Regions from separate parts of the Exiguobacterium sp. s102 genome, predicted to be linked through region 2. Evidence: predicted binding sites of a transcription regulator. Region 2 holds the regulator's gene; the other holds the start of a gene.
What was found. The regulator LexA, encoded in region 2, represses DNA repair genes until DNA is damaged. The targets are predictions, from matches to a motif close to CGAACATATGTTCG.

Region 1 (8,236 bases), on a different contig from region 2:
TGGTTCAAGTGTATCCGTTCACGCCGTGTCTAAAGAAGAATTGTTGAAGGAACAACAGGAGGTCGAGTCCCGTCTGCAAGAGACGGAACGATCACAGAATCAGACATCTGAGAAGTTAATCTTGACGAAAAAAGAACGCCGCCTCGCAGAGGAGCGTTTGGATGAAGTCAACAGCCGTTTGGATGATTTAGCGAGTGAAATTGCAGATCAACAAGCGGCTGTTTCTGCATCAAAAGAAGAGTTGCAAGCGATCGAAGAAGCGATTAAACAAACATTGTCCGAGTTACGGGCGCAGGAAGATTTACTTGGGAACCGGCTTCGTGCCGTTCAGCGGGATGGCGACATCAAATACATCGAAGTGTTGCTCGACTCAAAAGATTTCGGCGATTTAATCTCGCGTTTTAGTACTGTCAGTGAAATCATTAAACAAGATGACGGTGTTTTGAATGCCTATAAAGCAAATGTCACGGAATTGACGGAGCAACGCGCAAGTCAAGAACTCATCCTCGGTCAGCTTAAAAAAGACCAACGGAAACTGTTGATTCTTCAGACGCGGATCATTGCGGAATCTGAGTTGAAACGAAAACTGGTCGTCCAATTGAACGATCAGGTCAAACAATTGAAGCAGGAGCAGTTCACGAAGGCGGAAGAAGCCCAAATCTTAGCGGATCAGCAACAATTGATTAGCACGCAACTGACGGAACTCGAAGAAGCAGCGCGTGCCGCTGAACAAGCAAAGATAAAGGCGGAAGCAGAACGTCTCGCCCGTATCGAGGCAGCGAAACGTGAGCAAGCGGAAGCGGACGACACGCAGGCGGCGGACCGCGCGGCATCGCCAACGACGAAAACGCAGCCGGTACCATCTGCGACGGATCATGCAAAGCCATTTCAATTACCTGTCTCCGGTTACGTGTCCAGCCCGTTCGGTCCACGGAACAATCCGTTGACCGGCAAGTCGGAGATTCATACAGGCATCGATCTCGTCAATGCTAAAGGAACACCGATTCAGGCGGCGGCAGGTGGTATCGTCCTGCGCGCCGGAAGTGCGACAGGATACGGGAATGTCGTGATGATCACCCATCTGATCGACGGGAAAGTCTGGACGACGGTTTACGGACATCTTGATTCCGTCGCCGTGGAGGCAGGGCAAACGATCATGCCGGGGACGGTCATCGGAAAGTTAGGTTCGACAGGCTGGTCGACTGGTCCTCATCTTCACTTTGAGATTCATCAAGGGGAGTGGGCGGTCGGACAACCGAACGCGGTCGATCCAGCCCCGTACATCTTTTGATTGACCTATAGCTCTTTAGCGAAAAGATAGGGTAACCTATTTTTTTCAGACTGTAGACAACGTGCTATCGGGAGATCAAGCGTCTTTTTCGTTGCTTTCCTCGGGCGAGGCGCAAGCCGTTGCTCCTTGGATCCTAGCGGACAACGAGCAGGGTCTTGCCTGTCTCTGATAGTGCGTTAACAACGCACTTCTCCCGTAGGAGTCAACGAAACGTGACGCTTTTTAGGTAATATCGTGACGGAAAGCCCGAACGGATTGTCTCTCGATATCTCCTGTTCACTCTCTATAAGAATTTGTCTACACGTTGAAAAGATAGGGTAACCTATCTTTTTTTGCTATACTGAAAAAAATAGCAGGTTTACACCGGAAACGAGGAATCAAGCGTGAAAAAATCTACAACGGCAGTCATAGCAGTCAGTACATTCGGACTTGGCCTAGGGGCAGGCGCAGTCGGTATGTTAGCAACAGGTGGTACCGACACGGTGACGACCAGTTCATCGGGCGAATCGGGGGACTGGAAAAAGGTTGATCAAGTCCGCCAGATGATTTCACAGTATTACCTAGAAGATGTCACGGATCAAGAATTGCTTGAAGGAGCACTCAGTGGGATGACGGAAGTGCTTGACGATCCCTACTCGGTCTACATGGATGAATCGGAAACGGCGTCGTTCAACACGAATCTGTCTTCATCGTTTGAAGGAATTGGCGCGACACTGGAGCAAAAGGGTGAGGCAATTGTCATCGTCGCTCCGATTAAAGGGGCACCCGCTGAAAAAGCAGGAATCAAGCCGGGTGACGTCATTATAGAAATCGATGGCAAGTCGACGAAAGGTCAAAAGACGGATCAAGCTGTCAAAAAGATTCGTGGTGAAAAAGGGACGGAAGTCGTCTTGACGATTCAACGCGGGGGACAAGACCCGATGAAAATCACGATTGAACGCGATACGATTCCGATTGAGACCGTTTATTCGGAAACAGAACAAGTGAACGGGAAAACGATTGGTGTACTCCAAGTGACTCAGTTCTCTGACCCGACTGCAGAAGAGTTCGAAAAGCAACTCGCTGCTCTCGAAGCGAAGAATATCGATGGACTCGTCATTGACGTCCGGGGAAACCCGGGCGGACTGTTGACGGCAGTTTCGAAAATGATTGCGCCATTCATTCCGAAAGATACATCGATTTTCCAGGTCGAAGACAATAAAGGCGACCGGACGCAGGAATTCGGGAAGGCGGACGCGAAGAAACCTTATAACATCGTCGTGTTGGAAGATAGCGGTTCCGCGTCAGCGTCAGAAATTTTAGCCGCCGGTCTGAAAGAAGGCGCCGGTGCAGAAGTCGTCGGTACAAAGTCATTCGGTAAAGGGATCGTCCAAAGTGCGTATGACTTAAAAGATGGCAGTGACCTGAAGCTGACAACGAACAAATGGTTGACGCCAGATGGGAACTGGATTCACAAAAAAGGAGTTAAACCGACCGTTGAAGTCAAACAACCCGCGTATTTCAATGTCACGAAAATATTGACGGATGACAAAGCGCTCAATGTCGGGGACTATGGAAAAACTGTCGAAAATGCACATCTCGTGCTCGAAGCGATCGGTTACGATCCGAAAGGGCAGGATGGGTATTATGGCGACACGATGAAACAAGCAGTCGAACAACTTCAAAAAGATGCCAAGCTCGAAGTCACGGGTAAGATTGACCCGGTGACGGCTTCCGAGATGGAGACACGTCTCTTGAAAAAGTTAGAAGACTCGAAAAATGATGTACAACGCATCAAGGCACTTGAAGTTGCTGCTGAATAAATCACGGAAAGAGGTCTGAATGGGCGTGGAATTATTCGATGGAATCGGTTGGACAGTGATTAGTCTTATCGCTAGTCCAATCCTGTGGTTAGCCATTCTAGTCAGTGTTGTAATCGGTATTCGTCGCGTCAGGCGAGAACGGAACTTGTTCCGCTCGAAATCACGCGATCAACGGACCGACATTTTTGAGACATTACTGCCCGGTCTGCTCGTCGGGATTGTCTTATCTGCAATCAGTTTGAGTTTACAGGTGACCGTCAGCCCGGTCTTCATTGTCGCCTTTACGGCGCTCGCTGCCGTGACATTAGTGATTGGCGTCGTCCGGTTTAACTTGCCGCTTTGGCCGCTCAGCGTTTTGGCACTTATCGGGTGGTTCGTGACGGATGAACGGATGGACGGGATTAAAGAGGTCGACGCGACGACGTTGCTGTTGCTTGCGAGCTTGACGCTGCTGGCAGAATTGGCGCTCGTCGCGTGGCGCGGTCAAAAGCAGTTGTCCCCATCACTCGTCTTATCGAAGCGGGGGCGTTTCATCGGTGGGTTGTCCGCGAACAAACTGTGGTTGATTCCGTTGCTCGTCATTGTTCCAGGCAGTAGTCTCGAGGAATGGTTTCCGCGGTTCGCTTTTCCGGAGTACGTCCCGCTCGTGCTCTTTTTCCCGCTCGGTTTCAGTTTTCTGTTCACAGGAAAATTGCCGGCTGAGTTGATGCGTCCATTGATTCGGGGTCGCGTCATCACATTGTTACTCGCGGTCTTGTTGACACTTGGTGCGTACGTGACGAACCGGGAAGAATGGTTATTCGGTCTACCGCTCCTGCTCGTCTTGCACATCATCTTGCACCAACGGGTCAAACGTTTGAATCGTTCAGCGACGCCGATTTTCCTCAATGGAAAACGGGGTGTCGTCATCCTGGGGACGTTCCCTGGATTACCGGCATCAGAAATGGGGCTCGTACCCGGAGAAGCCATCTATAAGGTCAACGGTGATTTTGTTGATTCCGAGACGAGCTTCTATGAAGCGATTCAAAAGCATAAACCATACTTACGTCTCGAAGTGATGAATCATAATGGAGATGTTCGGTTTGCACAACGGGCTTTTTATGAACAAGATCATCATGAACTCGGCATCATGTTCGTCAGTGAGCCGGGGAATCGCCGGACGAAAATTCGAACGCTTCAATAATGAACATCCTCTATCACGTGAGTGGTAGGGGATGTTGTTGTTTCTTGAGTGAACTTTATCTTTTTCAGAGATAATCCGTACTGGGACTTTTTCTTTTTTGGAAAAACGGGTAACTTCCTAGAAGGAGCACTTCATAATCGAATGTTTGTTCGTAAAGTGATACAATAAAGATAGATTTTTTACGGAATGAGGGGGAAGTTAGCGATGGATTTTGAGTTAGTGTCACCATTTGAACCAGGCGGCGATCAGCCGGCTGCCATTAAACAATTGGTCACCGGCGTCAAGAACGGCGAGCGGCATCAAACGTTGCTCGGAGCGACCGGAACCGGTAAGACGTTCACCGTCTCGAACGTCATCAAAGAGATTAAAAAGCCGACGTTAGTCCTGGCGCATAATAAAACACTGGCCGGGCAACTGTACTCGGAGTTCAAAGAATTTTTCCCGAACAACGCGGTCGAGTACTTCGTCAGCTTTTATGATTACTATCAACCGGAAGCGTATGTCCCGTCGACGGACACGTTCATCGAAAAAGACTCGTCCATCAACGATGAGATTGATAAACTCCGTCACTCGGCGACATCTTCCTTGTTTGAGCGAGATGACGTCTTGATCGTTGCGTCCGTCTCGTGTATCTACGGTCTCGGTAACCCGGAAGAGTACAATAATCATGTGTTATCGCTTCGTGTCGGCAATGAGATGGGGCGTAACGAGATGCTCCGTCGTTTGATTGACATTCAATATGAACGAAATGACATCGACTTCCAGCGCGGGCGGTTTCGTGTCCGTGGTGATGTCGTCGAGATTTTCCCGGCGTCACGAGACGAACAATGTGTCCGTGTCGAATTTTTTGGTGACGAAATCGAACGGATTCGCGACATGGATCCGTTGACAGGTGAAATCATCGCCGACCGTGAACATATCTCAATCTTCCCGGCGTCCCACTTCGTGACGGGGGACACACGTCTTCAAAAAGCAATCGCGAACATCGAAGTCGAACTTGAGACGCAACTCGCGAAGATGCGTGAAGACGGGATGTTACTCGAGGCACAACGTCTTGAGCAGCGGACGAACTACGATCTCGAGATGATGCGTGAAATGGGTTACTGCTCAGGAATCGAAAACTACTCCCGTCATTTAAACCTGATGCCGGAAGGATCAACGCCGTATACGCTCATCGATTACTTCCCGAAAGACTTCTTGCTCGTCGCCGATGAGTCGCACGTCACGTTACCGCAAATCCGCGGGATGTATAACGGTGACCAGGCGCGGAAACAAGTCCTCGTCGAGCATGGTTTCCGTTTGCCGTCAGCGAAAGATAACCGGCCGCTTCGTTTTGAAGAGTTTGAAGAGAAGGTCAGTCAAGCAATTTATATCTCAGCGACGCCGGGACCTTATGAGCTTGAGCACTCAAAAGAGATGGTCGAACAAATCATTCGTCCGACAGGACTCGTCGATCCGACGATCGAGATTCATCCGATCACGGGTCAAATCGATTACTTGATGGACAACATCCGGGACCGCGTTGCGAAAAATGAACGGGTTCTCGTGACGACATTGACGAAAAAAATGTCGGAAGACTTGACCGATTATTTAAAAGAGAACGGTGTCAAGGTCAACTACATGCACTCGGAAATCAAGACGCTCGAACGGATTGAAATCATTCGCGATCTGCGGCTTGGTAAGTATGACGTACTCGTCGGGATCAATCTGCTTCGTGAAGGACTCGATATTCCGGAAGTGTCGCTCGTGACGATTCTCGATGCGGATAAAGAAGGTTTCTTACGGTCCGAGCGATCATTGATTCAGACGATCGGACGGGCGGCCCGGAACTCGGAAGGGCACGTCGTCCTGTTTGCAGACAAGATTACGGATTCGATGCAACGGGCAATGGATGAGACGGAACGTCGGCGCAACATTCAGCTCGCGTTCAATAAAGAACACGGCATTACGCCGAAAACGATTCAAAAAGACGTTCGCGGTGTCATCAGTACGACGATTGAAAGTGATGATACGGTCGAAAAACTGGAGAAATTCAATAAACTGAAAAAACCGGAGCGCGAAACGCTACTCGAACAGTTGGATCAAGAGATGCGACAAGCAGCGAAAGACATGCAATTCGAGCGCGCAGCAGAGCTTCGAGATCTTATATTAGAATTGAAAGCAGGTGCCTAAGTTGGGAGACAAGAAAAACAAGATTATCATCAAAGGCGCTCGCGTCAATAACCTCCAAAACATCGATGTCGAAATCCCGCGCGATCAGCTCGTCGTCTTGACGGGCTTATCGGGATCCGGTAAGTCATCACTCGCGTTCGATACGATTTATGCGGAAGGGCAACGACGTTATGTCGAAAGCCTCTCCGCTTATGCACGCCAGTTTTTAGGGCAGATGGATAAACCGGACGTCGATGCGATTGAGGGACTTAGTCCGGCAATTTCGATCGATCAAAAAACGACGAGTAAAAACCCCCGCTCGACTGTCGGGACGGTGACGGAGATTTATGATTACCTCCGTCTGCTGTATGCGCGAATCGGCAAACCGATCTGTCCGAACCACGGGATTGAGATCTCGAGTCAAACGATCAGTCAGATGGTCGACCAAGTGATGGAGTTACCTGAGCGGTCGCGGTTGCAGATTTTGGCACCGATTGTTTCCGGACGAAAAGGGGCGCATGTCAAAGTCTTTGAAGATTTGAAAAAAGAGGGCTTCGTTCGTGTCCGTGTCAATGGCGATACGATTGATTTAACGGATGACATCGCACTCGAAAAAAACAAGAAACACTCGATTGAAGTCGTCGTCGACCGTGTCGTCGTCCGACCGGACGTCGAATCACGGCTCGCCGACTCACTCGAAACAGCACTTCGCCTCGCGGAGGGACGTGTCATCGTCGATACGATGGATGGCAATGAGCTCCTTTTCAGTGAGCATCATGCGTGTCCCATTTGTGGTTTCTCAATCGGAGAACTCGAACCGCGGATGTTCTCGTTCAATTCGCCATTCGGGGCCTGTGCCTCATGTGACGGACTCGGGACGAAACTTGAAGTCGATGTCGATCTTGTCGTACCGCATGCAGACAAGTCACTCAACGAAGGGGCAATCGTCGCGTGGGAACCAACGAGCTCACAATATTATCCGCAATTGCTCAAAGCAGTCTGTGAGCACTTTAAAATCGACATGGATACGCCGTTCGAACAGTTGTCAGACGAACAACGCGACATCATTTTAAACGGCAGCTCGAAAGAAGAAATTCACTTCCGTTATGAAAATGACTTTGGCATGGTCCGCAACACGGATCTGTTCTTTGAAGGTGTCTTGAATAACTTGCAACGTCGCTACAAGGAGACGTCGTCGGATTACATCCGCGAACAGATGGAAGGATATATGGCGAAAAAAGCATGTCCGACTTGTAAAGGGCATCGTCTGAAACGCGAATCGCTTGCTGTCAAAGTATCCGGTATCCACATCGGAGAAGTGACGAAGATGTCAGTCAAGCAAGCCGTCATCTGGTTTGAAGAGTTACCGGCGAAACTATCGGAAAAAGATCAAACGATTTCGCGGATGATCGTCCGCGAGATTCATGAACGGTCGTCGTTCTTAGAAAACGTCGGTCTCGATTATTTGACGATTTCCCGTGCTGCCGGCACATTGTCCGGTGGGGAAGCGCAACGGATTCGTCTCGCGACACAAATCGGCTCCCGTCTGACAGGTGTCCTCTATGTCCTTGACGAACCGTCAATCGGCTTACACCAACGTGATAACGACCGATTGATCAGTACGCTGAAAACAATGCGCGATCTCGGAAATACGTTGATCGTCGTCGAACATGATGAAGACACGATGATGGCAGCGGATTATTTGATTGATATCGGACCCGGTGCCGGTGATCACGGCGGCTTCGTCACAGCGGCCGGTCGACCGGAAGAATTAATGAACGACGCGAATTCACTGACCGGACAATATTT
Region 2 (8,236 bases):
CGTTCCGAGTGCATCCGCCATGACTGCTAAAATCGAACCCCAGATTTCATTTGCATCATGCTCGACCCAGCCTGGTTGTGGGAAGTATTGTTTGAATTCACGTTGAGCAGAGTTGACGATTTGACCATCATGATCGAAAATGATGGCGCGTGAGCTTGTCGTTCCTTGGTCGAGTGCTAAAATATACTTGTTTTCCATCTGTGAGTCCCCCTTGAATAGTTAAGATACCTAATGCTCAATCAAAATAGCAGTTGATAGATGAAGACGGCGATTGCGCCTCCGATGATTGGTCCGACAATCGGAATCCATGAGTAACCCCAGTCTGATGATCCCTTACCCGGAATCGGTAAGATCGCGTGGGCGATACGTGGACCAAGGTCACGGGCAGGGTTGATTGCATAACCCGTCGTACCACCGAGCGAAAGACCGATGACGACTACGAGGAGACCGACGATCAATGGATTGAGTCCGTCTGCAAACGTATTCGCTCCAAGCGCCAAGATACCAAAGACGAGAACGAATGTCCCGATGATCTCAGATACTAAGTTTGATCCCGTATGACGGATTGCTGGACCTGTCGCGAAGACACCGAGTTTTGCGGCTTGATCTTCTGTCGCTTCAAAATGTTTCATGTAATGAAGCCAAACGAGTACTGCGCCAAGGAATGCTCCGACAAGTTGAGCAGCGATATAGATAGGTACATCTGCCCACGGTAAGTCAGAATTGAGCGCGAGCGACAAAGTAACCGCTGGGTTCAAGTGGGCACCACTGGATGCCGCGACGTAAACACCGGTCATAACGGCGAGACCCCAAGCGAGCGTGATGACAATCCAGCCACCATTTTCAGACTTGGTTTTCTTCAGAACGACACCGGCGACGACGCCATCCCCGAGTAGGACGAGAATCAATGTTCCCATCATCTCACTAATAAAATTACTCATGCAAAAACCCTCCCTTTGGATTAAAGCGAATAATGCCTTTCTATTTAAACCTAACCCGAATTGATAACGTTTTCAATACAAATAATTGAAATATAGGAATCGAAATTTTCAATATTTAGGTTTAAAAAAATTAGAATTGGATAATAAAAAGACTTTTTCCATGATTGAATGGAAAAAGTCAGGATCGACGTTTTTTTCGTTTCTTTTTAGGGCGGAACCAACTACTCGTATGATCAAGGATGATATGAATCGTACTTGCGGTCATCACACCGATAATAAAAGCAGGCATGACGTCAATCAATGAGTCGACCGTGCTTGCTTGGATGATTTCACTATAGAAGGCTAAAAAGAGTAGCGGAATCAATAAAGCGGCACTGTAGAGTAGGCGGATGACATCTCCGATGATTAAGCCATGCGACCAGATGGAGCGGTGCGGCATAATTTTAACGTATGGCATCCAAAGGACACGCAAAGGGCCAAAACGATAGTAAGGTTCCGATTTTAAGTCTAAGTCGGGCGAAAGCCATAAGGTCCCGACGGCGATTCCGACAGCGGTCGGGAGCCAATCCGTTTGGTTCGTTGCGACCGAATAAACAACATATCCCGTTAGGGCAACGGAGTTGACCGTATCATGTACATTTCCAGAAGGCATGAAAAAAGACCAGCTTAGCTGGTCCCTCTCTTAGTGAATCGTCCGGTAAACGCCGATGACCTTGCCAAGAATCGACACGTTATCGAAATACATCGGGTCCATCGAGTCATTTTCTGGTTGAAGACGTACCTGTTGATCTTCTAAGAAGAACCGTTTGACTGTCGCTTCACTATCTTCGGTCATCGCAACGACAATCTCCCCGTTTTCTGCTGTGTTTTGTTGACGCACGATAACACGATCGCCATCAAGAATACCTGCATTAATCATCGATTCGCCATCAATCGTCAACATAAAGACGGTTTCATTTCCTACATAATGTGCAGGGAGTGGGAAATGCTCTTCTATGTTTTCAATCGCAGTGATCGGAAGTCCGGCAGTTACCTTGCCGATAACGGGGACATGGACGATCGCTTCGTTGATTTCTTCAGGTTTATCAAGCAATATTTCAATCGCGCGTGGTTTCGTCGGGTCACGGCGAATCAGTCCACGTTTTTCTAGACGATCCAAATGACCGTGTACCGTTGAGCTTGAAGCAAGACCAACAGCTTCACCAATTTCGCGAACTGAAGGTGGATAGCCCTTTAACTTCACTTCAGCGATGATGTAGTCAAGGATTTCTTGTTGACGTTTAGACATTTTCCGCATACGAATTGCCACCTCTTTCCGGATTGGTTTTTTTTAGGATTTAGGAATATATGTTTCTAGAATTACTATAACATAGAACAAATGAGCGTACAAACAATTGTTCGATGTTTTTGTATTGACCGAACACTGGTTCTGTGTTTATTATAGATTATGCGAACAATTGTTCCGAGAACATTTATTCTAATAACCTATTTGGAGGGATTCATGATGATTCATTCTATTCGTACTCATGCCTTTTCAATTCTGTTTTATACGCTCAGTTTTGCTTTCATTCTTTTTCTTTTAACACCACGACCGGATGAAAAGGTCCACCGATTACTCACGGCGTCAGTCACGGTCGATGAGAACGTAACGGTCGAACAAGTTGCAGAAGTCTACAATGATGGTTCGATGACGAACCAGGAATACATCGACTGGCTGATCAAGAACAATGAACTCGAAACAAAACATGTCATTTCGAAAGACAAAATCGTTGTACCAATCGCACAACAATGACAGAATATAAAAGTTGTTGAATGAACGAACAGGGGTGTGAGGTACGATGAAAGTAGTAATCTACTGTCGCGTCTCGACGGAAAAAGAAGCACAAGAGAGCTCACTGGAGCGGCAAAGAGCAGAACTGTCGGGACTCGCTTTAACAAAAGGATTTGAAATCATAGATATCATCGTCGAAAAAGAAAGTGGCTATGATGTAGAGCGAGAAGGGATGTTGACCGTTCTTGATTATGTAACGCGTCATCTGGTGGAAGCGGTGCTCGTGACGGACGATACACGAATCGGAAGAGGAAACGCCAAAATCGCGATTTTGCATACGTTCAAAAAACATGATGTCCAGTTGATGACGATGGAGTCAGACGGTGAATACAAACTGGCAGATGCGGAAGCGATGGTCCTCGAAATCGTTTCACTCGTTGAGGAATACCAGCGTAAGCTCCACAATGCAAAAATCGCACGCGGCATGCGACGGGCTGTCGATAATGGTTTTAGACCCGAACAAAATCTCAATCGGCAAGGCGAGAATGCCGGCCGCAGTCGAAAGGAAGTCCCGATTGAAGAAATCGTTCGATTACGTGAACTTGGTTTGACGTTTGCTGACATCGCGACGACCTTACGCGGCATGGGGCATGATATTTCGAAAGCGACGGTCAACCGGCGTTATCTTGAATATAAAGAAGTTGTCCAGTCTTATGAATGAAAGCAGGTGTTGTGTCATCTTGACGCGACAAACTTGCTTTTTTTTTTCGGGTCTTTTACAGTAAGGTTACTATTAAAGTGCTCCGCGTTGAGTCAAAGAGAAAGAGGGATATTATGTTATCACAAGAACAACTCGATCGAATTAATGAACTTGCCAATAAATCAAAAGTCGAACCGTTAACGGAAGCTGAGACGGCGGAACAAAAAGAATTAAGAACGGCCTATTTAGAAGCATTTCGTGGTTCGTTCAAAAATCAAATGATGGGCATCAAAATCGTTGATGAAGAAGGAACGGATGTTACGCCTGAAAAATTGAAGCAAGCACAAGAAGAAGAACGCAATAAACAGTAAGCAAGTTTTGTATGAACGAAAGCTGCGTCGCTCAATCCGTGAGCGAGGTAGCTTTTTTAATGGGAAAATCAGTAATGTGTATCATGAAAGTCGCTTGTAAAGGGCAATAGAGAGCGCATTCATTTTAATGTGACATACTATTTAGAAAAGTTGTATCACATTTCTGTGTGTGCTAAAATGATATAGAATTTGTGAAAAAGAGAGAGGATGATTGTTTTGACGAACATGACAACAGTAGAATTATTAGCAGTAAATACGATTCGTACCTTATCAATTGATGCAGTACAAAAAGCGAACTCGGGCCACCCGGGAATGCCGATGGGTGCAGCACCGATGGCATTTACATTATGGGCGGATCATATGAACCACAACCCTAAAAATCCAGAATGGTTTAACCGTGACCGTTTTGTACTTTCAGCAGGACACGGTTCAATGCTTCTCTACTCACTCCTCCATTTATCAGGATACGACCTCGCGATGGATGACTTGAAGTCATTCCGTCAATGGAACTCAAAAACACCGGGTCACCCGGAATACCGTCACACAGCAGGTGTCGATGCGACGACTGGTCCACTCGGACAAGGCATCGCGATGGCCGTCGGTATGGCGATGGCAGAACGTCACCTCGAAGCGAAATACAACCGTGACGACTTAAACGTCGTCGATCACTTCACATACGGCATTTGCGGAGACGGTGACTTAATGGAAGGTGTCTCTGCAGAAGCGGCTTCACTCGCAGGACATTTAGGTCTTGGTAAACTCGTCGTCCTGTATGATTCAAACGATATCTCGTTAGATGGCGACTTGGACAAGTCATTCTCTGAAAACGTCCAACAACGTTTTGAAGCATACAACTGGCAAGTCATCCGTGTTGAAGATGGAACGGATATCGATTCGATTTCAAAAGCACTCGACGCGGCGAAAGCGGAAACAACAAAACCGACATTGATCGAAGTCAAAACGGTTATCGGATTCGGTTCGCCGAACAAATCAGGGAAATCGGCTTCACACGGTGCACCACTCGGCGATGCGGAAATCAAGTTGACGAAAGCAAGCTACGTTTGGGATCATGAAGAATTCTATGTACCGGAAGAAGTCAAAGACTTGTTCGAGGAGCGCATCGAAAAACGTGGCGCTGATACAGAAGCAGCATGGACGGAAAAAATGGAGCAATACAAAGCAGCACATCCGGAATTGCACGCTGAGCTTGTTCAAGCGATCAACAATGAATTGCCGAGCAACTGGGAAGCAGATCTTCCGACATATGATCTGACATCGAAAAAAGCGACACGTCAGACGAGTGGGGAAGTCTTAAACGCTCTTGCGAAAAACATTCCATCAATCTTCGGGGGATCAGCTGACTTAGCTGGTTCGAACAACACGATGCTAAAAGGCGAAGCTGACTTCGATATCGATCCAAGCGGGCGTAACATTTGGTTCGGTGTCCGTGAGTTCGCGATGGCAGCAGCTGTTAACGGAATGGCACTTCACGGTGGCGTCATCCCTTACGGTGCGACATTCTTCGTCTTCTCAGATTACTTGCGCCCGGCAGTCCGTCTTGCAGCATTGATGGGGATTCAATCAATCTTCGTCTTGACGCATGACTCGATCGCAGTAGGAGAAGATGGTCCAACACACGAGCCAGTCGAACACTTGATGAGTTTCCGTGCGATGCCGAACTTGACGGTCTATCGTCCGGCAGACGGAAAAGAAACGATTGCCGCTTGGAAAACAGCTGTTCAATCGAAAAACAAACCGACGTTGCTCGTTATGACACGTCAAGGTTTACCTGAACTTGAAGGCACGACAGTCGAAGGTGCTGAAAAGGGTGGTTATGTCATCGCAGGTGACGTAAACACAGCAGATACAATCTTGATGGGAACGGGTTCAGAAGTTCACTTGCTCGTCGAAGCACAAAAACAACTGGGTGAAAAGGTTGCGGTCGTTTCACTTCCATCATGGGAGTTGTTCGAAGCGCAAACAGCTGAGTACAAAGAATCTGTCTTACCAAAACGGATCACGAAACGTCTTGCGATCGAAGCAGGCGCGTCACTCGGTTGGTACAAGTACGTGGGAACAGAAGGACAAGTCATCGGAATCGATCGTTTCGGCGCATCAGCTCCAGGAGACCTTCTATTAAAAGAGTACGGCATGTCTGTCGAAAATATCTTGGAAACAGTCAAGCAACTCGGATAAGTGGAACAGGTGCGCGTTCATGCGCACCTTTTTCATGCATTATCTATGCAAACGGTTAGAATTATAGTATAGTAAAAAGCGACGTTTTAAGTTAGAGGAGGAAGCAACTTGGCTACATGGATTTGGATTTTAATTGCCCTTCTTTGCTTGGTAGCAGGTGTCGCCCTTGGTTTCTATATCGCTCGTCGATACATGATGAACTATTTGGAGCAAAACCCGCCAATCAACGAAGATATGATTAAGACATTGATGATGCAAATGGGTCAAAAGCCATCACAAAAGAAAGTCAACCAAGTGATGCGTTCAATGAGTGGTTCGATGAAATCACCTAAAAAATAAGCAGTTTCAAAAGGAGACCCTTGTGGTCTCCTTTTTGTTTGCTATTTACTGGAAAGATGGCTAATCTAAAATGTGAGACTATTTAAAATACTCAATTGATTTGAAAAAGGGGGGGAGACTTGAATGGGAGTCTTCAAGAAATTAAGTTGGTTTTTCCGACTTGAATGGAAAGCATATAGCATCGGCATCATTTGTTTGATTTTTGTCGCAGGTCTCGAAGTGATTCCACCAAAAGTCATCGGGACGACGGTCAATGGATTAAGTGACGGTACATTGACGAAAGAGCGATTGTTTACACTCGCCGGGGTGCTCGTGTTGATCGGAGTCTCGACCTACGTTATCCGTTACTTTTGGCGTTTTCACATCTTCGGCGCATCGATCCGGCTGGGCCGGTTGTTGCGGAGTCAGCTTTATGGTCACTTTTCAGATTTAGACCAATCGTTTTATAAGAAATATCGAAGTGGAGACTTAATGGCGCATGCGACGAATGATGTCCAAGCGGTTTCAATGACGGCAGGGGCAGGGATTTTGACGCTCGTCGATTCTGTGACAATGGGAGGTTTTGTCGTTGTCATGATGGTGACGACAATCAGTTGGAAACTGACGCTCGTTTCCCTTCTGCCGATGCCGTTGATGGTCTACTTGACATCGCGTTACGGAAAGATGCTGCATTCCCGTTTTCATGATGCACAGGAAGCCTTTTCTGACTTGAATGACAAAGTAGCAGAAAGTATCAGTGGCGTCCGTGTTTTAAAAGCGACGGGTGAAGTCGAGTCGGACGTGACGACATTCACGTCGTTATCGGACGATGTCGTTCAAAAAAACCGTCGTGTCGCGAAAATTGATGCGTTGTTTGATCCAACGATCTTTGGACTCGTCGGTTTATCGTATATCATCGCCGTCGGGTACGGAGCATATTTGTTACAACAAGGGGAAATCCGGATCGGTGACATCGTCGCCTTCACTACATACTTAGGTCTCTTGACGTGGCCGATGCTTGCATTCGGCTGGTTATTCAATATCGTCGAACGAGGACGTGCTTCGTATGATCGAATCGAACGGATGCTTGCCGTGGAGCCGGAAATTAAAGATGCGAAGGAAGCGGTGACGACCGTCGATTCACCACGACTCGATATCGCGATTGACCGTTTTATCTATGACACACAGCCGGTTCTCGAACAGATTGATGTCACACTCGAGCCTGGAAAGTCGCTCGGAATCGTCGGGCGGACAGGTGCTGGGAAGTCGACGTTTGTCCGGTTATTAACCCGCGAATATGATGTCAAACAAGGGGCTATTCGAATGGGAGGGCAAGATATTAAACAACTCCTCCGCGAAACGGTCCGGAAGCAGATCGCCGTCGTCCCGCAAGACCATTTCTTGTTCTCAGCATCGATTGCGGACAATATCGCTTTTGCGAAACCGGACGCTTCGATGGAACAAATCATGGAAGCAGCTCGTGTTGCTGCTGTCCATGACGATATTCTTGGTTTTAAAGAAGGTTACGCGACGATGGTTGGAGAACGCGGCGTGACGTTATCCGGTGGACAAAAACAACGGATTTCGATTGCCCGGGCGTTACTCGCCGACTGTCCGATTTTAGTGCTCGATGACGCGTTATCGGCCGTCGATGCGAAGACAGAAGAGGCGATCATCGATCATTTCCGGACAGCTGATAACGAACAGTCGCAAATCATCGTCGCCCATCGTTTGTCGGCCGTTTCCCATACGGACGAAATCATCGTTCTCGACGCGGGACGGATTATCGAACGGGGGACACATGAACAATTGTTGCGGCGAAAAGGCTGGTATAAAGAAACGTATGACCATCAACAACTCGAATCATTAGTTGAACAAGGGGGTGGACCGTTTGAATCATGATATCAATGAAAAAGACGTCTTGAAGCGTCTGCTTCGG

Region 1: uvrB (excinuclease ABC subunit UvrB) is a predicted target of LexA. The motif match lies at 4,415-4,428, and genes of this name have one in related genera.

What each region holds. Positions count from the first base shown of each region.
Region 1 covers NZ_JACSML010000001.1:241,936-250,171, forward strand. Annotated here, with positions in the region: gene KNQ02_RS01125 (murein hydrolase activator EnvC family protein) at 1-1,291, shown strand, start outside; gene KNQ02_RS01130 (S41 family peptidase) at 1,675-3,093, shown strand; gene KNQ02_RS01135 (PDZ domain-containing protein) at 3,113-4,276, shown strand; gene uvrB (excinuclease ABC subunit UvrB) at 4,481-6,448, shown strand; gene uvrA (excinuclease ABC subunit UvrA) at 6,450-8,236, shown strand, end outside.
Region 2 covers NZ_JACSML010000002.1:478,479-486,714, forward strand. Annotated here, with positions in the region: gene glpK (glycerol kinase GlpK) at 1-198, opposite strand, end outside; gene KNQ02_RS07470 (MIP/aquaporin family protein) at 240-941, opposite strand; gene KNQ02_RS07475 (metal-binding protein) at 1,120-1,593, opposite strand; gene lexA (transcriptional repressor LexA) at 1,624-2,238, opposite strand; gene yneA (cell division suppressor protein YneA) at 2,446-2,733, shown strand; gene KNQ02_RS07490 (YneB family resolvase-like protein) at 2,780-3,433, shown strand; gene KNQ02_RS07495 (DUF896 domain-containing protein) at 3,547-3,783, shown strand; gene tkt (transketolase) at 3,991-5,979, shown strand; gene KNQ02_RS07505 (YneF family protein) at 6,088-6,318, shown strand; gene KNQ02_RS07510 (ABC transporter transmembrane domain-containing protein) at 6,442-8,199, shown strand; gene KNQ02_RS07515 (ABC transporter ATP-binding protein) at 8,189-8,236, shown strand, end outside.